Regions from separate parts of the Pararhizobium sp. LjRoot255 genome, predicted to be linked through region 1. Evidence: riboswitches for the same ligand, from Rfam matches in the RefSeq annotation. Region 1 holds a riboswitch; the other holds the start of a gene.

Region 1 (11,670 bases):
GGCTTACGGCCTGTTTACCAAGGGCGAGGCACCGATGGTGCTGTCCTACACCACCTCGCCCGCCTATCACATGATCGCGGAAAGCACCGACCGCTATCAGGCAGCCTCGTTCTCGGAAGGTCACTACATCCAGATCGAAGTGGTTGGCATGACGAAGACTGCCAAGGACCCGGCGCTCGCTAAGGACTTTCTTTCCTTCGTCACCGGACCGGACTTCCAGTCGATCATCCCGACGACCAACTGGATGATGCCGGTGGCCGCCACCAAGGAGCCGTTGCCGGAGGCCTTCGGCAAACTGGTCCATCCGGAAAAAACTTATCTAATGTCTTCCGACGAAGTTGCCGCCAACCGCAAGGCCTGGATCGACGAATGGCTCGCTGCCATGAGCAAGAACTGAGCTGCGATTGCCCGGCGGTCTCGAAAAGCGTCTGACAGTGGCCGCCGGGGCACTCTGCCTCGGCGGCATCGTTCTGTTTGTCTGCCTCGCAGCCTATACGCTGCTTGCCTTCGATGAGCCGGGTGCAGTGGGGCAAGAGGGGCTCTTCGACGCCTATGTCTGGCGCGTAATGCGCTTCACGCTGCTGCAGGCCTCGCTTTCAACAGTCCTGTCGATCGTGCTTGCCGTTCCCGTTGCGCGTGCCCTGGCGCGGCAACCGTCCTTTCCCGGACGTGTCTGGATCATCCGGTTGCTGGCGTTGCCGCTTGGCCTGCCGGCGCTGGTCGCCGCCTTGGGGCTGATCGGTATCTGGGGGCGGCAGGGATTGTTCAATAGGGCGTTTGCCTGGCTCGGCCTGGATCAGCCGATCAGCATTTACGGCCTGTCCGGCATCCTGCTGGCGCATGTGTTCTTCAATCTGCCGCTCGCCGCGCGGCTGATGCTCGGCGGGCTGGAACGGATTCCCGGCGAATACTGGCTGGTCGGCGCCAATCTCGGCATGCGGCCGCTTTCGATCTTCCGCTTCATCGAGTGGCCGGCCATTCGTGGCCTGCTGCCCGGCATCGCCGGCCTCATCTTCATGCTCTGCGTCACCAGTTTCACCCTGGTACTGACGCTCGGCGGCGGGCCGGCGGCGAGCACCATCGAGGTGGCGATCTATCAGGCGCTGCGCTTCGATTTCGATCCGCCGCGGGCGATCGCGCTGTCGCTGCTGCAGATCGCCCTGACGGGGGCGTTGCTGGTGGCGATGCGTCTGTTGACGCCGAAGGTGGAGGAAGGTCATGGCAGCGGACGCGAGGTCAGGCGCTTCGACGGTCGCAATCTTTCGGGCAAGGCGGGCGACGGCCTGGCCATCGTGTTATCCGTGCTGTTTCTTGCACTGCCGCTCGGCTCCGTCATCGCCTCCGGTCTGCAGTCCGATCTCTGGAAGCTTATGGGCGATCCGATGGCGCAGCGGGCCCTTGTCACCAGCCTTGTCATTGCGCTTGTGTCAGGCACGCTCTGCGTCGCGGCGACGGCGCTGATGATCCGTTCGCGGCAGATCGCGCTCGCACCGAGACATCCACGGAAGCTCTATCGCGGATTTGCCGGCTTGATTTCCATGAGCGCGTCCCTAGTGCTGCTGGTGCCGCCCGTCGTTCTTGGGGCGGGGTGGTTCCTGCTTCTGCGGCCGCTCGGCGATGTCGCCGCCCTTGCGCCGCTCCTCGTCATCCTGATCAACATGCTGATGGCGCTGCCCTTCGTCTACCGCGTGCTGGAGCCGGCCATGGCCAGCCATTCAGCCCGCACCGGCAGGCTTGCCGCGAGCCTCGGGCTTGGCGGCTGGTACCGGCTGCGGATTGTCGACTGGCCGGTCCTGCGCAAGCCGGTGCTGATGGCACTGTCCTTTGCCTGCGCCCTGTCGCTCGGCGATCTCGGAGCGGTGGCGCTGTTCGGATCGCAGGATATGGTCACGCTGCCCTGGCTGCTCTATAGCCGGATGGGCAGCTACCGTTCCACCGATGCGGCGGGGCTTGCGCTGTTTCTCGGCCTAGTCTGCCTCGTGCTGACCATCGCCGGCACGCCATATGCGGCGAAGAATGGTGAGGGGAGCAAGAATGCCGCCGCGTGACACGGAGATTGCCATTCGCCTCGGCGGCGTGCGCGTGACGTTCGACAACACGGAACTGTTCTTCGATTGCGCGATCAGACAAGGCGAGATCGTTGCCATCACCGGCGCCTCCGGCTCCGGGAAGTCGACCTTCCTCAATGTTGTCGCCGGTTTCGAGACGCCGGAAGCGGGCGCGGTCGAGATTCTTGGCGAAAATGTCGCCCTGCGCGATCCGGCCGACCGGCCGGTCTCGGTTATCTTCCAGGAACACAACCTGTTTTCGCATCTCGATGTCGCCACCAATATCGCGCTCGGCATCGATCCGGCCCTGAGACTGGGCGTGAAGGAGCGCGGAAAAATCGCGGCTGCGCTGATGCGCGTCGGGCTCGAAGGCTTCGGCAAGCGGCTGCCACCGACGCTGTCCGGCGGAGAACGTCAGCGGGTGGCGCTCGCGCGCGCCTTGGTCCGGCGCAAACCTGTCCTTCTTCTCGACGAGCCCTTCGCGGCGCTCGATCCGGGCTTACGCTCGGGCATGATCGGCCTGCTCATCGATCTGCACAGGCAGGAGGGCAATACGATGTTGATCGTCACGCACCATCCGGACGATGTGCGGGCGCTTGCCGATAGCGTCGTCTTCCTCGACGGGGGCCGTGTCCTGCTGCACGAATCCAAGGCGCAATTCCTTGACCATATCGATAGTCCCGCCATTGCGCGGTTTCTCGGAAAATGACATCGCCGGCCATGATTGCCACAATTTGAACGTTGGCCTATGCGACGGCCAAGCGCGAAATCTCGGCGGCGCCATGCTCGCGTATCCGTTGCAGGGATATCACGGGGCAACTATTTCTATGGGCATATGCTAGGCACGCGTGGCGTGAATAGGCTACAGCAGTCCTATTGCTGCAATGGCTGCCTGACCTATGTACGCGGCTGTAAAGAATACCGAATTTTCGCGGGGGCGGACCGCGAGATGTTTGCGGGGCTGGCCCGAAAGACTGGAAACGAGCTGAGGCATGAACAGAACGACAGGCACGGATCCGCAGTCTCCGGAGAAAAGCTTCGGCCTTTCGCTGCGTGCCGCAAGCACGCTCGCCGGTTTGCTGCTTCTCTCCAGCTGTCAGTCGCTGATCGAACAGACCTATGAGCCGAAGGTCGCGCCGTCCTCGACACCGCAGATCGTCGAGGAGGTGCAGAAGAACGACCCGCGCGCGAAGGTCGGCGCCCGCGAGCACCCGCGCATCGTCGCGAGCTATGGCGGTGAATACAAGGACGAAAGGACCGAACGTCTCGTTGCCCGGATCACCGGCGCGCTGACGGCGGTGTCGGAAAATCCGAACCAGTCCTACCGCATCACCATCCTGAATTCGCCTGCGATCAACGCCTTCGCGCTCCCCGGCGGCTATCTCTACGTCACCCGCGGCCTGTTGGCGCTTGCCGACGATGCGTCGGAAGTGGCAGCGGTGCTGTCCCACGAGATGGCGCACGTCACGGCCAATCACGGTATCGAGCGGCAGCAGCGCGAGGAGGCGGAGGTCATTGCCAGCCGCGTCGTCTCCGAAGTACTCTCCAGCGACCTCGCCGGCAAGCAGGCCTTGGCGCGCGGCAAGCTCAGGCTTGCGGCCTTCTCGCGAAACCAGGAACTGCAGGCCGACGTCATCGGCGTGCGCATGCTCGGTGAAGCCGGATACGATCCCTATTCCGCCGCCCGTTTCCTCGATGCGATGGCGGCCTATAGCCGGTTCTCCTCGGTCGATCCCGACAGCGACCAGAGCCTCGACTTCCTCTCGAGCCATCCGAGCGCGCCGCAGCGCGTCGATCTCGCCCGCCGCCATGCGCGGGCTTTCGGTGCGGAAGGAACGGTCGGCGACAGCGGCCGCGACTATTATCTCGCCGGCATCGAAGGACTGCTCTACGGCGACAGCCCGCAGGAAGGCTACGTCCGCGGCCAGACGTTCCTGCATGGCAAGCTCGGCATTCGTTTCGACGTGCCGGCCGGCTTCCAGATCGACAACAAGGCGGAAGCGGTGCTGGCGACCGGACCGGGCGAGGTTGCCATCCGCTTCGATGGCGTTGCCGATACGCAGCGCCGCAGCCTGACCGACTATATCGCCAGCGGCTGGGTCACGGGCCTGCAGCCTGACACCATCCGGCCGATCACCATCAACGGACTTGAGGCCGCGCGCGCGCGCGCCTCCGCCGAGCGCTGGGACTTCGACGTCACGGTGATCCGCATCGATACCCAGATCTACCGTTTCCTGACGGCGGTGCCAAAGGGTGCACCGAGCCTCGAGCCGACGGCCGAAGTCCTGCGGGCCTCCTTCCGCCGCATGACGCCGCAGGAAGCGGCCGCGCTGAAGCCGCTGCGCATCCGCGTCGTCACGGTCAGGCCCGGCGATACGCTGGCGACGCTCTCAGCCCGGATGATGGGCACCGACCGCAAGCTCGATCTCTTCCGCCTGATCAACGCCATGCAGGTGACATCGACCGTGAAGCCGGGCGACAGGGTCAAGATCATCTCGGAATAAGGTCGGAACGAGCGGCGCCGGACGTCTGATCTCGTTACCGAAGGCGCCGATCAATCGGGAGGGTGAGGGACCAGGCGCTCGGCCGGTGAACGCGAAGCCGAGGCAGGGGCCCTGCGCAGGCAGGCGGATCCCCAGGGGTCGGATAACGCGGGTCGCCCCAGCGGTCGTTGTAGATGTCCCTGAACAGGCAGGCTATCGGGATCATGGTGTTCTCCAGGTTGAATCGATTCAATATTTATGCGATGAAGTTTTGAACCGATTCAAAATCTACCCCTTCCGAGAAGAAAGTCAAGGGATTTGAATCGATACAAACTTCTGCTAGGTTGAGGCTGGTTTGCGTGGCGCAGGAGCTATCTTGACAAAAGGACATGTAAGACTGGCTGACCTCGCCAAGGCGGCCGGTGTATCACAGGGGACGGCGTCGAATGTCTTCAGCCGGCCAGAGGTGGTTCGCGAAGAGGTGCGCGAGCGTGTCCTCGAGGTGGCAAGAGAGCTCGGCTACAATGGACCGGACATGAAAGGGCGCTTGCTGCGGGCCGGGCGGGTCAACGCTATCGGCGTTGCCGCGATCGAGCCGCTGGCGTATTTCTTTGAAGATCCGTGGGCGCGGGCGGTGATGACGAACATTGCGGCGGTGTGCGACGCGACCGGCACCGGCATCGCGCTGGTGTCGGCGCAGAATCAGCAAAAACTGGCCTGGAATATCAACAGCGCGCTTGTCGATGGTTTTATCCTGTTATGCGTCGAAGGCGGGGAAAAGCTCGTCGAGCTGACAAGACGGCGGCAGCTGCCGTTCATCGCCCTGGCCTTCGATGACGGAGACGCTTCGATCCCGACGATCGGAATTGACAATACCGCGGGCGCCGCCGCGGCAGCGCGCCATCTGGCGGAGCTCGGGCACCGGCGGTTTGCCATTCTGGCCATAGGACATTCTGATGATCATGTCGGGGCGGTAACGCCCGAGCAGGCAATTCGGTCCTTGAAATCGACTTCGCGCGATCGTGCACTTGGCTATTGGCAGGCATTGAGTGAATTCGGCATCGAGCGCGAAAACGTGCCCGTCCACGGTACGCGTAACGACAAATCGAGCGTCGATGCGGCGCTCGAGACCCTGTTTGCAACGCCGGAGCCACCAACGGCGATCCTGGCGATGTCCGACCGCATTGCTCTCTTTGCCATGCAATGGCTTGCCGAAAATGGCTTCGCGGTGCCAGGCGACGTCTCCGTTGTCGGCTTCGACGGCGTCCCTGAAGCCGCAACGACCCAGCCGGGACTGACGACCATTGCACAACCGCTTGAAGAGATTGCGCGCAGGGCGGTAAGCGCCATCCTTGATGACGCATTGCCTTGCGCGCAGGAAACACTCGGCGTGACGCTGGTCATCCGAGGCAGCACCGCGCGCCCGCGGTCATAACAGACTTCGAAGGTCGCGACTTCGACCCGAATGCGACACTTCGGTGCCTGGCGCCGGACGTCCTGCGTTACCGCTCAATGCGGCAGCGACGCCAGCACCGGTGCTTCCGCAACGAGCGCGATCCGCAGCTTCTCCAGCGCCCGGGTCTCGATCTGGCGGACGCGTTCCTTCGAGATGCCGAGATCGGCGCCGAGCTCTTCAAGCGTGGCGCTGTCTTCCGAAAGGCGGCGGGCGCGGATGATCTTCATTTCCCGCTCGTTCAGCTGGCAAAGCGCGTGGCTGAGCCAGGTGCGCCGCCGTTCCTGGTCGATCATCTCGGAGACCTGCTCGTCCGGCAGCGGCGCGTCGCAGGCGAGAAGATCGAGCCGTTCGCCGCTGTCGACATCGCCCGACGAGATCGGCGCCTGCAGCGAGGCATCATTGCTGGAGAGGCGCGCATCCATCGTCTGCACGTCGGCAAGGCTGACGCCGAGTGCCACGGCGATTTCCTCGTGCACGGCGCGCGCGGTCAGCTGCCGGTCACCCTGGGCGAGCTTGGCGCGCAGGCGGCGCAGGTTGAAGAACAGGGCCTTTTGCGCCGAAGACGTGCCGCCGCGCACGATCGACCAGTTGCGCAGCACATAATCCTGCATCGAGGCGCGGATCCACCAACTCGCATAGGTCGAGAAGCGAACCTCGCGGCTCGGTTCGAAGCGGGCGGCAGCTTCCAGCAGGCCGATATGGCCCTCCTGCACCAGATCGCTCATCGGCAGGCCGAAATTGCGAAACTTCGACGCCATCGAGATCACCAGCCGCATATGGGCCATGGCGATCTTGTTGCGGGCCTCCTGATCGTTATGGTCCTTCCATGCCAGCGCCAGGGCATGCTCCTCATCCCGTTCGAGATAGGGGGCCGCCATGGCGATCTTGATCATGCGCCTGTCTGCTGAGAGGTTTTTCATCGGCTACTCCATGAGGGGCACACGGGGTGTGCCGCTGAACGATAAGTCGATCGTGTTTCGGGATTTCCGCTGCCTAAGCTTGACCAGCATTCGAACCGCCCTACTTCCCTGCCTAGAAGCCGAGGCCGGAAGAGAGGGCCGCGGGTGGCAGTCCGTTCCGCAACGACACGCGCAGGTCAGGACTGAACGTGTCTTAACGCGCGGGGAGCGAATAAGTTCCATGCTGCGTTGCCGTATCTTGCGGCCGCGCGCATTTTTCCGGCGGCCACGACAACGTCGGCCAGCGCGAAGACCGGGACGCTGCCCCTGGTCGACAACCGCGGCCCGGCGCTGCCGCCGGCATGTCGGCGAAGCGGTCAGCCCGAAGGTAAAGAACGCGCGACCGGCGCCCGCTTTGCGCAGCCGCGCGTCCCTCATTGATTCCAACGCAGACAGGCGCTATTTAGACGTCTCGTGGTGATTTGGCCGGCCGGCTTGCAGCCACGTTAAATAAATCGCTAAAGGGCCGTGCATGCGCAAGCAGGCGGGCCGGTAGCGATCTTGTCGTTGCCGGTTTTTTTGTTCCGCTTGTCCTGACCCGAGTGTTGCCCATGCCCATCAAGATTCCCGATACGCTGCCCGCCTTCGAAACCCTCGTCAAAGAGGGCGTGCGGGTCATGACCGAAACCGCGGCGATCCGTCAGGACATCCGCCCGCTGCAGATCGGGCTCCTGAACCTCATGCCGAACAAGATCAAGACCGAGGTGCAGATGGCACGCCTCGTCGGCGCCACGCCGCTGCAGGTCGAGCTTTCGCTGATCCGGCTGGGCGGCCACAAGGCGAAGAACACACCGGAAGACCATCTGCTCGCCTTCTACAACACCTGGGACGAGGTCAAGCACCGCAAGTTCGACGGTCTCATCATCACCGGCGCGCCTGTGGAGATGCTGAACTATGAGGACGTGACCTATTGGCAGGAGATGCAGCAGATCCTCGACTGGACGCATACCAACGTTCATTCGACGCTCAACATCTGCTGGGGCGCCATGGCGGCGATCTACCATTTCCACCGCGTGCCGAAATACACGCTGAAGGAAAAGGCCTTCGGCGTCTACCGCCACCACAATCTCAACCCGGCCTCGGTCTATCTCAACGGCTTTTCCGACGATTTCCAGATTCCGGTGTCGCGCTGGACCGAAGTGCGCCGCGCCGACATCGAAAAGGTGCCGGGGCTCGAGATATTGATGGAATCCGACGAGATGGGCGTCTGTTTCGTGCATGAGAAGGCGGGCAACCGCCTCTACGTCTTCAACCATGTCGAATATGATTCGACCTCGCTGTCGGACGAATATTTCCGCGACGTGAACGCCGGCGTGCCGATCAAGATGCCGCACAACCATTTCCCGCACAACGACCCGTCACTGCCGCCGCAGAACCGCTGGCGTAGCCACGCGCACCTGTTGTTCTGCAACTGGATCAACGATATCTACCAGACAACGCCCTATGATCTCGCCGATATCGGCAAGGACAGGACATGACGACAAGCCCGGTGATCGGGCCGCTCGGACGCGCCGGCGAAGCGGAATGGCGGCGCCTCCGGAAGGCCTGTCTGGCCTTGTACGAAACCGCCTGCCGGCGCTTGCGTGTGTCCGCTTTCGGTGCCGGCAATCCACCCGTGAATTGTATGACTTTTCGGTTGCCGCCCTGCTCGAAATGACGCAGTTTGCCGCCGGGAAAAGTGGAGGAACAATAGCCGTGCAGACAGAAACTGAAATCTTCGGCCATCTGCCGACCGGCGAACCGGTTCAGCGCCTGACCATCCGCGGCGGCGGGCTGACCGTGAATATCCTCACCTGGGGATCGGTCATCCAGGACCTGCGCCTCGACGGACACGCAGCACCGCTGGTTCTCGGCTTCGAGAATTTTCAGGACTACCTCGATCACTCCCCCTATTTCGGCGCGACGCCGGGCCGCAACGCCAACCGCATCGGCGGCGGCCGCCTCGCAATTGACGGCACCGCCTACCAGCTCGAATGCAATGAGAAGGGCCTGACCCATCTGCACGGCGGCAGCGACGGCATCGCCAAGCGTCTCTGGACCATCGTCGAAAAAGCCGACGATCGTGTCGTGCTCACGATCGTCGATCCTGATGGCCGCGCCGGCTATCCCGGCAATTGCACCGTCACCTGCACCTATGCCGTGACCGATGGCGGCGTCCTCAATGTCGTCTACGAGAGCACGACCGACCGCGCCACGATCTGCAATGTCTGCCAGCACAGCTATTTCAATCTCGACGGCGCCGCCGACGCGCTCGGCCACGACGCGATGATCGCCGCCAATCACTATCTGCCGACGGATGCGCTGCAGGTGCCAACCGGTGAAATCGCGAGCGTCGAAGGCACCGCCTTCGACCTGCGCTCAATGACGCCGCTGCGCCGCCAGATGGAAGGCGACAAGATCGCCTACGATCACAACTTCTGTCTTTCCGGCGCCCGCGGCATGAAGCAGTCCGTCGCCCTGGTGCGCAGCATCAATTCCGGCGTTTCGCTGGAGGTGCGCACCACCGAGCCCGGCGTGCAGTTCTACACCGGCTTCAAGATGAACGTCCCCGTCCCCGGCCTTGAAGGCCGCCGTTACGGCCCCTTTGCCGGCTTCTGCCTTGAAACGCAGATCTGGCCGGACGCCGTCAACCACGCGAATTTCCCGCAGGCCGTGCTGCGGCCCGGCGAGACACTGCGGCAGGAAACCGACTACGTCTTTACCCGGAGCTGACATCCTGCTGAGATAGGCGATGGCCTGAGCTGCGGAGGATTCGACCGATGACAACACCGACACACGACAAGATCGCACTGGTGACCGGCGGCGGCACCGGCATCGGCCGTGCCATTGCCGAGGCGCTGCTCGACCACGGCTTCACCGTCGTCATCTCCAGCCGCCGCTCTGATGTCCTGCAAGCGACCGCAAGAGATATGGCCATGCACACCACCGGCACGGTCAGGGCATTCGCCGCCGATGTCGGCGATCCGCAATCGGTCGCCACGCTGTTTCAGACCATCGCCCATGATTTCGGCCGCCTCGACCTGCTCGTCAACAATGCCGGCATGAGCCTGCCTGCCGTGCCGATGGAAGACATCACCTTCGAACAGTGGAACGCCATCGTCGCCGCCAACCTGACCGGCGCCTTCCTGTGCACCCAGCAGGCGGTGAAACTGATGAAGGCGCAGACGCCGCGCGGCGGCCGCATCATCAACAACGGCTCGATCTCCGCCTCGACGCCGCGTCCCTTCTCGGCGCCGTATACCGCGACGAAACACGCCATCGCCGGCCTCACCAAATCGACAGCCCTTGACGGCCGCCCCTTCGACATCGCCTGCGGCCAGATCGACATCGGCAACGCTTCGACCGACATGACCGCCGGCATGAGCGGCGGCGTCCTGCAGGCCAATGGCGAGACCGCCAGCGAACCGACCATCCCCACCAAACTCGTCGCCGACGCCATCGTCTACATGGCGAGCCTGCCGCTCGACGCAAACGTACTGACGATGACGGTGATGGCGACGAAGATGCCGTATGTGGGGCGTGGCTGAGCGGAAAACTCTGGAGCGACCGATAGCCTGCATTGCGGTCAGGGGATTGTTTTTTCAAAGGCCCTCGGGGGCGATTTTGCGCATCCGGCTAAAGAAAATAGGGAACAGCCGGGAGGTCTCCTGCGTTCACCGCCAAGAAGGAGTACCGACATGGCAAAGAACAGGATCCCGAAGAAAGTCGCAGGTTTTAAGGTCCCGAAATCCATCCGCAAATCGTCCGTCATCCGGTCGCTGCTCGGCAGCGATCTCGGCCGCGACGTGCTTGCCAATGCGCTGACGGCGGGTGCCGGCGCAGCCGCTGCCGTTCTCGTCGAAGAACGGGAGGAGATCGTCGATGCGACCAAGAAGGGTGCGCGCAAGGGAGCCAGAGCCATGGACCTCGCCACCGATGCCATGCGCAGCGCTGCCCAGGCCGCAACGGAGGTGGTGCGCGACGCGGCGGATTCGGCCCTGCCAAAAAAAGTGCGCAAGCAGGCAAAAGTGCGCAAGGCAGCAAACAAGGGCCCTCGCCGCGGCGCCGTCGTTCACTGAGGCCGGCGCCGCGCAAAGATGCCGTCATAAAGACCAAGCGGCTGGAGCGCTTCCTGGAAAGGCGCTTCGGCCACTCCATAGCCGACCGCGCCGCGGCGGCCGCCGTCGCCCACGTCATCCTGCGCGTCGTGCGCAAACATCCGTTGATTGCTGCTGATCTTGTCCTTGCCGGGCTCGGACGGGGCAGCAAGGTCGGCCTGCGCGAGGTCGCAAGGCATCTGCGCGGCAAGATGCGAAAGCACCAAGCGGTCGAGAGGAAACCGCTTCTGCTGGAAGCACCAGCAGAAGGCTGAAGCGTTGCGGCCGCACGCGGACGATCTAATTCAATGGATTTATAAGAGAAAATGGAGCGGGTGAAGCGATTCGAACGCTCGACCCCAACCTTGGCAAGGTTGTGCTCTACCCCTGAGCTACACCCGCTCATTGTCGACGGCCTGGGGTAGTCGGTGGCCGAAGGTCGCTGCGTTGCGGCGACGGGCGCTATATGGCCCAGCCGTTTTCCAAATGCAACAGGGAAATGACGGCTTGTGGAAGAAATTTTTGCCGGCATGCCGCAAGCCCCTGAAAACAGGGCGTTTTGCAGCCTTCTCAATTGCAACGATTGCGCTTGTCTGCCCTTCGCCGTAAATGATGACCGCCATTTTCCAAGCCGAAGGAACCCACCAT
Region 2 (11,670 bases), 780 kb from region 1:
CTCTGCGATATCGTCAATCTCTTCGGCAGCTACGCCGTCTTCATTGCGCTCGGGCGCAACCGTATGGGGATCGGGGAAAGGCGTGCCGTCGGAATGCGCTGGGCGTGCGTGCCGTTCTACTGGCTGATCATGTCGCTCGCAGCCTGGAGCGCACTGCTTGAGCTCCAGACCAATCCGTTCTCCTGGAACAAGACACCGCATGTTCCGGTCAACGAACCATAGCGAACCCGCACCGGGCAGCTTTGACGCCGTTTAATACCGTCTAATGGCCTTTGCTGCAACGCAGCAAAACTAGCCCATCCAACCGAAATCCGCATTTTCACAACCTGCGCGGCACGCACTTCATCGCGAGCCTCGGAGCGAGTCACCGCTAACGCCACATAAGATCGATGAGATCAGACAGTTCCAAACCGGCTGTGGAGCCGGCCATCCCATTGTTCACAGAGCCCTGAGAAACAAGGTGGAGCGGGTAGCGGGAATCGAACCCGCACGATCAGCTTGGGAAGCTGACAAGCTACCACTACATCATACCCGCAACCACTTACGAGGTTTTCACCAAGCGCCGCCGGCTGTCAAGGTGGCATCCGATTTTACCGCGCCTATTTATTCCGCGCGAAAATGCTTGGAGAGCTTCAGGCCCTGCGCCTGGTAGTTGGAGCCGAGACCGAGACCATAGAGGCCTTCCGGCCGCTCCATCATGTACTCATAGACCAGACGACCGACGATCTGACCATGCTCCAGGATGAACGGAACCTCGTGGCTGCGGACTTCGAGAACGGCGCGGCTGCCCGTTCCGCCGGCAAAGGCGTGGCCGAAGCCGGGGTCGAAGAAGCCGGCGTAGTGGACACGGAATTCTCCGACCAGAGGATCGAACGGCGTCATTTCGGCGGCATAGAGCGGCGGCACGTGCACCGCTTCGCGCGAGACGAGGATGTAGAACTCATCGGGATCGAGGATCAGCTCGTCGCGGCCGCGGCTGTAGAGCGGCTCCCAGAAATCGAAGATGCCGTGCTCGGCCTTCTTGTCGACATCGACGACGGCGGTGTGGTGTTTGCCGCGATAGCCGATCAGGCCGTCGGCGCCGGTGCCCTTGAGGTCGATGGAAAGCGCAATACCACCGCCGGAGACGTTCGGCTTTTCGCTTGCGACCAGCACATCGCTTTCGTGCAGAGCCAAAACCTCAGCCTCGCTAAGCAATGCGTGGCCGACGCGGAAGCGGATCTGCGACAGGCGCGAGCCGCGGCGCACGATCACCGGGAAGGTGCGTGGGCTGATTTCGAGATAGAGCGGGCCGGAATAGCCGGCGGGGATCTTGTCGAACTCCTGGGCGCGATCGGTGATGACGCGGGTGAAGATGTCGAGGCGGCCGGTCGAGCTCTTCGGATTGGCCGAGGCCGACATGTCGGCGGGCAGGTCGAGGCTTTCCATCAGCGGCACGATATAGACGCAGCCGGTCTCGAGCACGGCCCCTTCGGAGAGATCGATGACATGCAGCTTCAGCCGGTCGAGCTTGTCGGCCACCAGATGGCTTGGACCGGGCATGAAGCTGGCGCGGACGCGAAAGGCTTTCGAGCCCAGACGCAGATCGAGGCTTGCCGGCTGGATCTGATCGACATCCAGCTTGGCCTCACTTTTCAGCCGCCCCGCATCAAACAGCGCTGCAATGGCGCGATCGGCTAGAATGCCCGTGGCCCTCGTCATTCCCATTTTCCCTTTTTGCCGCAAACGGCACGTCATAAACCAAATTGTCCTCGTGACATATCTTCTTGTTCCCGGGAATTGACGCAAGCGCGGCTAGTCAGTAAATACGGACTTATCCCGTGGTGATTTGGCCGGTCGGCTTGCAGCCACGTTAAACAAATAGCTAAAAAGGCCGGGTTCGAAACCGGCTTGCTTTTTGCGGCCGGTTTTTTTGTTTGTGAAAGCGACGATCCGATGAGCAAAAACTGGCGCCCGGCAACAAAGCTCGTTCATGGCGGCACGACTCGTTCCAACCACGGCGAAACCTCCGAAGCCATTTTCCTGACCCAGGGCTTTGTCTACGAAAGCTCGGAAGCCGCCGAGGCGCGCTTCAAGGGCGAGACCGACGGCTTCATCTACGCCCGTTACGGCAGCCCGACCAACGACATGTTCGAGCAACGCATGTGCATGCTGGAAGGGGCCGAGGATGCCCGCGCCACGGCATCCGGAATGGCCGCGGTTTCGGCCGCCATTCTCTGCCAGCTCAAGGCCGGTGACCATATCGTCGCGGCCCGCGCCCTCTTCGGTTCCTGCCGCTGGGTGGTGGAGACGCTGGCGCCGAAATATGGCATCGAATGCACGCTGATCGACGGGCGTTTCCTCGAAAACTGGGAGAAGGCGGTCAAGCCGAACACCAAGGTGTTCTTTCTCGAGAGCCCGACCAATCCGACGCTGGAAGTGGTCGACATCGCTGGCGTCGCCAAGATCGCCAATGCGATTGGCGCCAAAGTCGTGGTCGACAACGTCTTTGCGACACCGCTCCTGCAGAAGCCGCTGGAACTCGGCGCCCATATCGTCGTCTATTCCGCCACCAAACATATCGACGGCCAGGGCCGCTGCCTCGGCGGCATGATCCTCTCCGACAAGGAATGGATCAACGAGCACCTGCACGACTATTTCCGCCATACCGGCCCGGCGCTGTCGCCGTTTAACGCCTGGACGCTGCTGAAGGGCATCGAGACCCTGCCCTTGCGCGTGCGCCAGCAGAGCGAGAATGCCGCGCGCGTTGCCGACTTCCTTGCCGAGCAGCCTGAGGTCGCCCGCGTGATCTATCCGGGCCGCAAGGATCATCCGCAGGCCGATATCATCGCCCGGCAGATGAAGGGCGGTTCGACGCTGGTCTGCTTCGAACTGAAGGGCGGAAAGGAAGCCGCTTTCGCACTGCAGAACGCGCTCGACGTCGTGCTGATCTCCAACAATCTCGGTGATTCCAAGAGCCTGATCACCCATCCGGCGACGACGACGCACAAGAACCTGTCGGACGAAGCCCGCACGGAGCTCGGCATTTCGCCCGGTACCGTGCGCTTCTCCGCCGGCATCGAGGACAGCGAAGACCTGATCGAGGATTTCGCTCGCGCGCTGAAATCCGTAAAGGCCTGATTTTCAGCTTATTGCTTCGAACGCCCGTGTCCGGCCGGACGCGGGCGTTTTTCTACGCCTGCGTTTCAGTCTGAAACTCGCTCGCCCTGCCTGCGCGATCGAGCCGCTTCCCGAAGCGACCGTCGAGCATGCTGTGCCCTATCCTAACAGTTTACGCTGTCCATTATTCTTGACGAAACCATCTTGCTGTAGAATATCGCCCATAGACTTGAAAAGGGTTTGCATATGTACCGCGCGCTAACTCGCGATATCGAGGTGACCGTAGAGCCTTACTATCTGGAGGAGCAGTCCGATCCGGAGGACAGCCGTTATGTCTGGGGCTACCGCATCCTGATTTCCAACTTTTCCGGCAAGACTGTGCGGCTGATGACCCGTTACTGGCACATCACCGACGAAAACGGCCAGGTCGACGAAGTCAATGGCCCGGGCGTCATCGGCGAGCAGCCGGTTCTCAATCCCGGCGATACCTATGAATATTCGTCGGGCTGCCCGCTCGATACACCGTCAGGCGTGATGTTCGGCCACTATTCGATGGAAACGACGGAGGGCGATACCTTCACGGTCGACATTCCCGCCTTTTCGCTGGACTCCCCCGGACAGGCTAGGACCTTGAACTAGGGCCGCAGCTTTTTACTGCGGCTTCACTTCCGTTGCCTCGAAACGATAGGTCGTCGAGCAGAACTCGCATGTGACCGAAACCATTCCGTCCTGCGCCGCGTGATCAAGATCCTCCTGGCTCAGACTTGCCAGCACGTCGCGGAGTTTCTCCCGCGAGCAGCCGCACTTGTCGTAAACCGCCTGGGGCGGATAGACCTTGACGCCGCGCTCATGGAACAGCCGGTAGAGCAACCGCTCGGTTCCGACCGTCGGATCGGTCAGTTCGTCTGCGTCGATGGTCTGCACCATGACGCTCGCCTCGCCCCAGAGATCGTCGACCGCAAAGGCATGCTCGCCGTTGTCGCCATCCCCCCCGTGAAGATCCGCCTGACGCATGCGCTCCGGCGCTTCCGGCAGGAACTGGGCGACCATGCCGCCAGCCCTCCAGCGATGCCGCGGCTGGCCGTTTTCATCGCGGTCGAGCAACTCAGCGACACCAAGACGCACCTTGGTTGGGATCTGTTCCGACTGGCGGAAATAGACGCCGGCGATCTCCTCCAGCGAGGCGCCATCGAGCGGTACGATGCCCTGATAGCGCTGTGTATGGGCGCCCTGGTCGATGGTGAAGGCGAGAATGCCTTCGCCCAGCAGATGCTCCGGTTTGGTCAGGCCGTTTTCTTCGGCGCGCGACAGGGCTTCCTCGTCGTAGCGGGCATAGGCGCGCACCCGGTCCGGCGTCGAGAAATCGGCGACGACCAGGTCGACCGGGCCATTGCTTTTCGTCTGGACGATCAGCTTGCCTTCGAATTTCAGCGAGGTGCCGAGCAGCACCGTCAGCACCACCGTTTCGGCAACGAGACGGGCGACCGGCAGCGGATAATTGTGACGTTCGAGAATGGCATCGAGCATCGGGCCGAGCTGGACGGCACGGCCGCGCACGTCGAGGCCCTCCACCTGAAACGGCACGACATGATCGTCGCCGGCAAAATCAAACTGGCCGAGGCCCGGGTCTGCTTCCGTCATCACTCTGCTCCTTGGCCTCAGTCATCGACAAGCCGCAAAGGCGGAACCTTTGGCGAGCCGATGACCGATGCTCCTATTGATCCTGCGCAGGTCCGTTTTGTCCAGATCGTCACTGAAAAAACGGCTGTTTGCGCTTCTCGTTCCCGCTTAAGACAGGAGAACGGAGGATGTTCTGAACGCGAATGACCGGCACGGAGGCTGAGCTACCCGCCGGTCATCCAATTGCAGCATAGATCGTGTGCCACGGTCCCGTTTTCAATATGCGCGATAAAGCGCTCGTCAAAGCGCGCCAAGGCACCAGGCGAGAACCGATTTCTGCGCATGCAGGCGATTTTCCGCCTCATCGAAGACCACTGACTGCTTGCCGTCAATCACGTCGTCCGTCACCTCCTCGCCGCGATGGGCAGGCAGGCAATGCATGAACAGCGCGTCCTTTTCGGCCTTCGCCATCAGCTCCGCATTGACCTGGAAGGGCTGGAAGACGTTGTGACCGCGCGCCCGGTGTTCCTGGTTCATCGACACCCAGGTGTCGGTCACCACGCAATGGGCGCCGACAACCGCCTGATCGGCGTCGTGATAGAGCTTGATGTCGCCGCCATTGTCGCGGGCCCAGTTGAGGATCTTGTCGTCCGGCTCGGAACCAAGAGGAACGGCCATGTTCATCCGATAGCCGAAACGGGCGGACCCTTCGACGAAGGAATGCAACACGTTGTTGCCGTCGCCGGTCCAGGCAATGGTCTTGCCCTTCACCGGGCCCGCATGCTCCTCGAAGGTCATGATGTCGGCCATGATCTGGCAGGGGTGTGTCGTGTCCGTCAGGCCGTTGATCACCGGCACGGTTGCGTGCTCGGCAAGTTCGAGCAGGCGGGTGTGATCGGTCGTGCGGATCATGATGGCATCGACATAACGCGACAGCACCTTGGCCGTGTCGCCGATGGTTTCGGCGCGGCCGAGCTGCATTTCGGTGCCGGAGAGGAACAGCGTCTCGCCGCCGAGCTGGCGCATGCCGACATCGAAGGATACGCGCGTGCGGGTCGATGGCTTCTCGAAGATCATCGCCAACATCTTGCCGGCAAGCGGCTTTTCGGCCGTGCCGGCCTTGGTGGCAGCCTTGCGGACGCGGGCGTCTTCGATGATCGCCCGCAGATCGCCTGCCGTCATGGCAGAAAGATCGAGAAAGTGTCTGGCCATTTCTATTCAAAGTCCTGTGTTTTCAGCATGGGAAGGGGGAACGTCGTTCAGGCCGAGGCCTTTCGTCGTTCCGCCGTCAGCTGTTCGGCCGCCCGCTCGAGCCGCGCCAAGCCTTCGCGAGCTTCCTCGGCCGTCGTTACCAGCGGCGGCAGCAGGCGGATGACGTTTTCACCCGCAGGCACGGCCAGAAGCCGCTCGGCGCGGATCGCCTTGAGCAGGTCTGCGGACGGTACCTTGGCCTTTATGCCGAGCATCAGGCCCTCGCCGCGAATTTCCTCGATGACATCGGGGAAACGATCGGCAAGCGAAGCGAGGCCCTGGCGGAAAACCAGCGCCACATCGCGGACATGCTGCAGGAAACCATCAGCCAATACAACATCGAGAACCGCGTTGCCGACAGCCATTGCCAGCGGGTTGCCGCCATAGGTCGATCCATGCGTTCCGGCGACCATGCCGGAAGCCGCATCCGCTGTCGCAAGGCAGGCGCCGAGCGGGAAACCGCCGCCGATCCCCTTGGCGACCGCCATGATATCGGGCGTGAGACCTGCCCATTCATAGGCAAACAGCTTGCCGGTCCGGCCGATGCCGCACTGGACCTCATCGAGGATCAGAAGCAGGCCGTATTCGTCGCACAGCGAGCGCACTTCCTGCAGGAATTCCTTCGGTACCGTGCGGATGCCACCCTCGCCCTGGATCGGCTCGATCAGGATCGCGGCGGTTTCCTCCGTGATGGCCGCTTTCAGCGCCGTCATGTCGTTGAACGGAACCTGATAGAAACCCGGGGCCTTCGGACCGAAACCCTCGAGATACTTTGCCTGACCGCCGGCCGCGATGGTCGCCAGCGTCCGGCCGTGAAAGGCGCCTTCGAAGGTAATGATGTGGAACTTTTCCGGATGCCCCTTGGAGAAGTGATAGCGCCGCGCGGTCTTGATCGCGCATTCCAGTGCTTCCGCACCCGAATTGGTGAAGAATACCTTGTCGGCAAAGGTGGCTTCAGTCAGCCGGCGGCTCAGGCTTTCCTGTCCGGGGACCTCATAGAGATTGGAGAGGTGCCAGACCTTGTCCGCCTGCTCCTTCAGCGCCGAAACGAGGTGCGGATGGGCATGGCCGAGCGAATTGACCGCGACACCGGCGGCAAAATCGAGATAGCGCGTGCCATCCTCCGCAACCAGCCAGACGCCTTCGCCGCGCTCGAACCGCAAGGGGGCGCGGGCATATGTGTCATAAAGCGGCGTGGCATCGGCCATGGCGCATGTCTCCTCAATCATCACGGTGATTGTTTCGGCTCAGCTCGGACTGAGGTCAGCCCTTAAAAAATCAAAATGCCGCCTCGCGGCGGCAAAATCACTATCTTCATTTCGCACCGCAATGTCAACAAAAGCCGGTAATTTGCGGCAATTCACGCCGCCAGCGCGACATCGATTTTTTTGACCGTACGCTCTTGCAAAAATGCCACGCATGCCAAGCAAGTTGGGGAAAACTCGAAAATCGATTCGCTCGGATTCCGGGGACTCTTGTCAGCGAGTCCCCCTACCTCTACCTTAACAATTAATTACTAGAACGCATGCGGCGGACCTAGTCACCAAAAGAGTTATCGCGTTTCAGCCTCGGAGTTCGTCCGGGGTACGGTGGAGGATTCGACCATCACCAACGCTGTGAATGGAGAAAAGACCATGAACTGGACTGACGAGCGGGTCGAGAAACTCAAGAAGTTGTGGTCAGAAGGATTGAGCGCGAGCCAGATCGCCGCGCAGCTCGGCGGCGTCAGCCGAAACGCGGTCATCGGCAAGGTGCACCGGCTTTGCCTGCCCGGCCGTGCCAAGGCCGGCGGCAGCACGGCAACCACCGCCCGCGCCAAGCGTCCGGCGACATCCGCACCGCGCGCGCCGAACTACGCTGCGCGCGTCACCACCCGCACCGTGACACGCACCACGGGCGCCACCGTCATGAAGGAACAGGTGGAAATCGACGCCATCGAGGACCAGGACGTCGCACCGGTCGGCAACGTGGTCGTGCCGATGTCCCGCCGCCTGGTGCTGACGCAGCTCACGGACCGCACCTGCAAGTGGCCGATCGGCGATCCTATGAAGGAAGAGTTCCATTTCTGCGGCAATGACTCGCCGGATACATCGCCCTACTGCACCTTCCACGCAAAGCTGGCTTACCAGCCCTCTGGCGAGCGCCGCCGGGCTCGCTGAGACGCCGCGAACAACTGAACATGAAAAAGGGGCCGGCCCCATTTTCATGTTTCACTCATATGCGGTCAGCTTTCCAGGGAATAGCCGGCGCCGCGCACGGTGCGGATCACATCCTGCATGTTGGAGAAGTTCAGCGCCTTGCGCAGGCGGCCGACATGAACGTCGACCGTGCGCTCGTCGACATAGATGTCGTGGCCCCAGACGCCATCCAGCAGCTGCGAGCGCGAAAAGACGCGGCCGGGCGAGGCCATGAAGAATTCCAGGAGCCGGAACTCCGTCGGCCCGAGGCGGACCTCGCGGGTCTTGCGGTGAACGCGGTGGGTTTCACGGTCAAGCTCGATATCGCCGCATTTCAGCAGCGTCGACAGCACTTCCGGCTTCGCGCGCCGCAGCATCGCCTTCACCCGCGCCATCAGCTCCGGCGTCGAGAACGGCTTGACCACATAGTCGTCAGCGCCCGTGGCAAGCCCGCGGACCCGCTCGCTCTCTTCACCGCGCGCCGTCAGCATGATGATCGGCAGGCGCTCGGTTTCGGAGCGTTGACGAAGCCTGCGGCACAACTCGATGCCGGAGACGCCCGGCAGCATCCAATCGAGGATCAGGAGATCCGGCAGGCGCTCCTGCAGCCGGATTTCCGCTTCGTCGCCGCGGTTGATCGTATCGACTTCAAAGCCTTCGGCCTCAAGATTGTAACGCAGGAGAACGCTGAGCGCCTCCTCGTCTTCGACAACGGCAATTCTTGGCAGCATGCGGTCTCAACTCCTTGACGCCTTGCCCTCATTGCAAGGGCTCGTCCGGCGGCCCGAAAGCCGTCGGGCAGTCAAATGCCTAGATTTCACTTACCTATTTCCGATCCGGCGCGGCGATCAGTTGCCGATCGCGCCGACGGTGTTGGCGGTATCGTCCTTCGGACGTTCCCCGACAGGCTGGGAGCCGGTCGCCATGTAATAGATCGTTTCGGCGACATTTGTCGCATGGTCGCCGATGCGTTCGATATTCTTGGCGCAGAACAGAAGATGCGTGCACGGCGTGATGTTGCGCGGATCTTCCATCATGTAGGTCAGGAGCTCGCGAAACAGCGACGTGTAGATCGCATCGATTTCGTTGTCCCGCTCACGGATGCTGTTGGCCTTTTCCGGCGACCGCGACGCATAGACGTCGAGCACTTCCTTCAGCTGCATCAGCGCGAGTTCGGCCAGGTGCTCCAGCCCGCGAGCCAGCTGCCGCGGCAAGCTGGCGCTCGAAACGGCGATCACCCGCTTGGCCGTGTTCTTCCCGAGATCGCCGACACGCTCAAGATCGGCAGCAATACGGATGGAGCCCATCAGTTCGCGCAGGTCGGATGCGACCGGCTGGCGTCTTGCGATGGTGACGATCACCTTCTCGCCGATCTGGCGTTCGGCCTCATCCATGATGGCGTCGTCGGAGATGACCTTCTGGGCGAGCGCCAGGTCGGCATTGACCAGTGCCCGCACGGATTCGGCGACCATCTGCTCGGCAAGGCCGCCCATCTCGGAGATGCGCCGGTTCAGGTATTTGAGATCTTCGTCATAGACGGAAGCAATGTGCGTGGACATGATCGTTTTTCCTTGTGTTCATGGTCCCGGTTCCAAGCGCGCCGCGCTCGCCACATGGGAAAGCGGCAAGGCATGGCGTCAGCCGAAGCGGCCCATGATGTAATCCTGGGTGCGCTGGTCATCCGGATTGGTGAACATCTTGTCGGTGTCGTTTTCCTCGACGAGATTGCCGAGATGGAACATGGCGGTGCGCTGCGAAACGCGCGCTGCCTGCTGCATCGAGTGGGTAACGATGACGATGGTGAAGTTGGTGCGCAGTTCGTGAATCAGTTCCTCGACCTTGGCGGTCGCAATCGGGTCCAGAGCCGAGCAGGGTTCGTCCATCAGGATCACTTCCGGGCTGACGGCGACGGCGCGCGCAATGCACAGACGCTGCTGCTGACCGCCGGAGAGACCGGTGCCCGGCTCATGCAGACGATCCTTCACCTCGTTCCACAGACCTGCCTTATGCAGGCTGGTTTCGACGATCTGGTCGAATTCGGCCTTGGAGCGCGCCAGGCCATGGATTTTCGGGCCATAGGAAACATTCTCGTAGATCGACTTCGGGAACGGGTTCGGCTTCTGGAACACCATGCCGACGCGTGCCCGCAGTTCGACCACGTCGATGGTCGGATCGTAGATATCCTCCTCGTCGAGCGTGATCTTGCCGGTGACCCGGCAGTTGTCGATCGTATCGTTCATGCGGTTCAGCGTGCGCAGGAAGGTCGACTTGCCGCAGCCGGACGGGCCGATCAGAGCCGTGACTGTGTTTTCACGAACGTTGAGGTTCACGTCGAAAAGAGCGCGCTTCTCGCCGTAATAGACCGACACGTCCTTGCCGATCATCTTGAAGGGAACAGTGTTCATTTTCTGGTCAAGCGCCTTTTCAACTGCTGCTTCTGACATCATGTTCATGTTCTTACCTCACTACCAGCGACGCTCAAAGCGACGCCGCAACAGGATTGCGCCAAGGTTCATAACCACAAGGAAAATCAACAGAATGATGATCGCGCCCGAGGTCCGTTCGACAAATGCACGTTCGGCTTCATTGGCCCACATGTAGATCTGCACGGGCAATGCGGTAGACGGGTCCATCGGCGAGCCGGGAAAATCGACGACGAAGGCCACCATGCCGATCAGCAGCAGCGGCGCCGTTTCGCCGAGCGCGTGCGCCAGACCGATGATCGTGCCCGTCAGCACGCCTGGCATGGCGAGCGGCAGCACGTGGTGGAAGACGGTCTGCATCTTCGAGGCGCCGAGGCCGAGGGCAGCCGCGCGGATCGAGGGCGGCACGGCCTTCAGCGCCGCGCGCGTGGCGATGATGATCGTCGGAAGGGTCATCAGCGTCAGCACCAGGCCGCCGACCAGCGCTGCCGAGCGCGGCATGCCGGCGAAGTTGATGAAGATCGACAGGCCAAGCAGACCGTAGACGATCGAGGGGACGGCGGCGAGATTGTTGATGTTGACCTCAATGAGGTCCGTCAGCCGGTTTTTTGGCGCGAACTCTTCGAGGTAGATGGACGCGGCGACGCCGATCGGCAGCGCCAACACAAGCACGATCAGCATCATGTAGAGCGAGCCGAGGGCTGCCACACCGATGCCTGCCGCTTCCGGGCGGCTGGAGGCGCCGAAGGTGAAGATGCCGGTGTTGAAGTCCTTCGTCAGGGCACCGCTATCGGTGAGCGTCTTCATCCAGGCGATCTGCTGGTCGTTGACCTTGCGCTTGGTTTCATCGACCTTGAGGTCGATCTGGCCCTTGTTGGCACTGTCGATATTGCCTTCGGCCAGCAGCGGCACGTTCACCGTGGTGCCGATTACCGACGGATTGGCAATGACGATGTCGCGCAGTTGGGTGCGGGCACTGGCCGAAACCATGTCCGTTGCCTTTTTGACCAGGGCGCGGTTGGCCGGGTCAATGCTCAGTGCCTTGACGAGGGCGTCGCGCACCAGCAGCGGATAGTTGGCCGTCATCAGCTTGGCCGGCT

What was found. A riboswitch is a leader RNA that binds a small molecule or an ion and turns the genes downstream of it on or off. The one in region 1 is predicted to bind S-adenosylmethionine.
Region 2: another riboswitch for S-adenosylmethionine. It lies ahead of ACSQ2W_RS05130 (O-succinylhomoserine sulfhydrylase); the one in region 1 lies ahead of metA (homoserine O-acetyltransferase MetA).

What each region holds. Positions count from the first base shown of each region.
Region 1 covers NZ_CAXUPQ020000001.1:1,814,366-1,826,035, reverse strand. Annotated here, with positions in the region: gene thiB (thiamine ABC transporter substrate binding subunit) at 1-397, shown strand, start outside; gene thiP (thiamine/thiamine pyrophosphate ABC transporter permease ThiP) at 429-2,048, shown strand; gene ACSQ2W_RS08915 (thiamine ABC transporter ATP-binding protein) at 2,035-2,757, shown strand; gene ACSQ2W_RS08910 (M48 family metalloprotease) at 3,041-4,552, shown strand; gene ACSQ2W_RS08905 (LacI family DNA-binding transcriptional regulator) at 4,908-5,966, shown strand; gene ACSQ2W_RS08900 (RNA polymerase factor sigma-32) at 6,041-6,907, opposite strand; SAM riboswitch at 7,351-7,428, shown strand; gene metA (homoserine O-acetyltransferase MetA) at 7,498-8,424, shown strand; gene ACSQ2W_RS08890 (aldose epimerase family protein) at 8,642-9,658, shown strand; gene ACSQ2W_RS08885 (SDR family oxidoreductase) at 9,706-10,473, shown strand; gene ACSQ2W_RS08880 (hypothetical protein) at 10,624-11,004, shown strand; gene ACSQ2W_RS08875 (hypothetical protein) at 10,998-11,246, opposite strand; tRNA gene ACSQ2W_RS08870 (tRNA-Gly) at 11,350-11,424, opposite strand; gene ACSQ2W_RS08865 (prolyl-tRNA synthetase associated domain-containing protein) at 11,669-11,670, shown strand, end outside.
Region 2 covers NZ_CAXUPQ020000001.1:1,032,284-1,043,953, forward strand. Annotated here, with positions in the region: gene ACSQ2W_RS05115 (glycosyltransferase family 2 protein) at 1-222, shown strand, start outside; tRNA gene ACSQ2W_RS05120 (tRNA-Gly) at 462-535, opposite strand; gene ACSQ2W_RS05125 (2'-deoxycytidine 5'-triphosphate deaminase) at 604-1,701, opposite strand; SAM riboswitch at 1,811-1,889, shown strand; gene ACSQ2W_RS05130 (O-succinylhomoserine sulfhydrylase) at 1,936-3,120, shown strand; gene apaG (Co2+/Mg2+ efflux protein ApaG) at 3,346-3,738, shown strand; gene ACSQ2W_RS05140 (Hsp33 family molecular chaperone) at 3,751-4,740, opposite strand; gene argF (ornithine carbamoyltransferase) at 5,020-5,931, opposite strand; gene ACSQ2W_RS05150 (aspartate aminotransferase family protein) at 5,979-7,178, opposite strand; gene ACSQ2W_RS05155 (GcrA family cell cycle regulator) at 7,605-8,129, shown strand; gene phoB (phosphate regulon transcriptional regulator PhoB) at 8,195-8,878, opposite strand; gene phoU (phosphate signaling complex protein PhoU) at 8,996-9,706, opposite strand; gene pstB (phosphate ABC transporter ATP-binding protein PstB) at 9,785-10,600, opposite strand; gene pstA (phosphate ABC transporter permease PstA) at 10,613-11,670, opposite strand, start outside.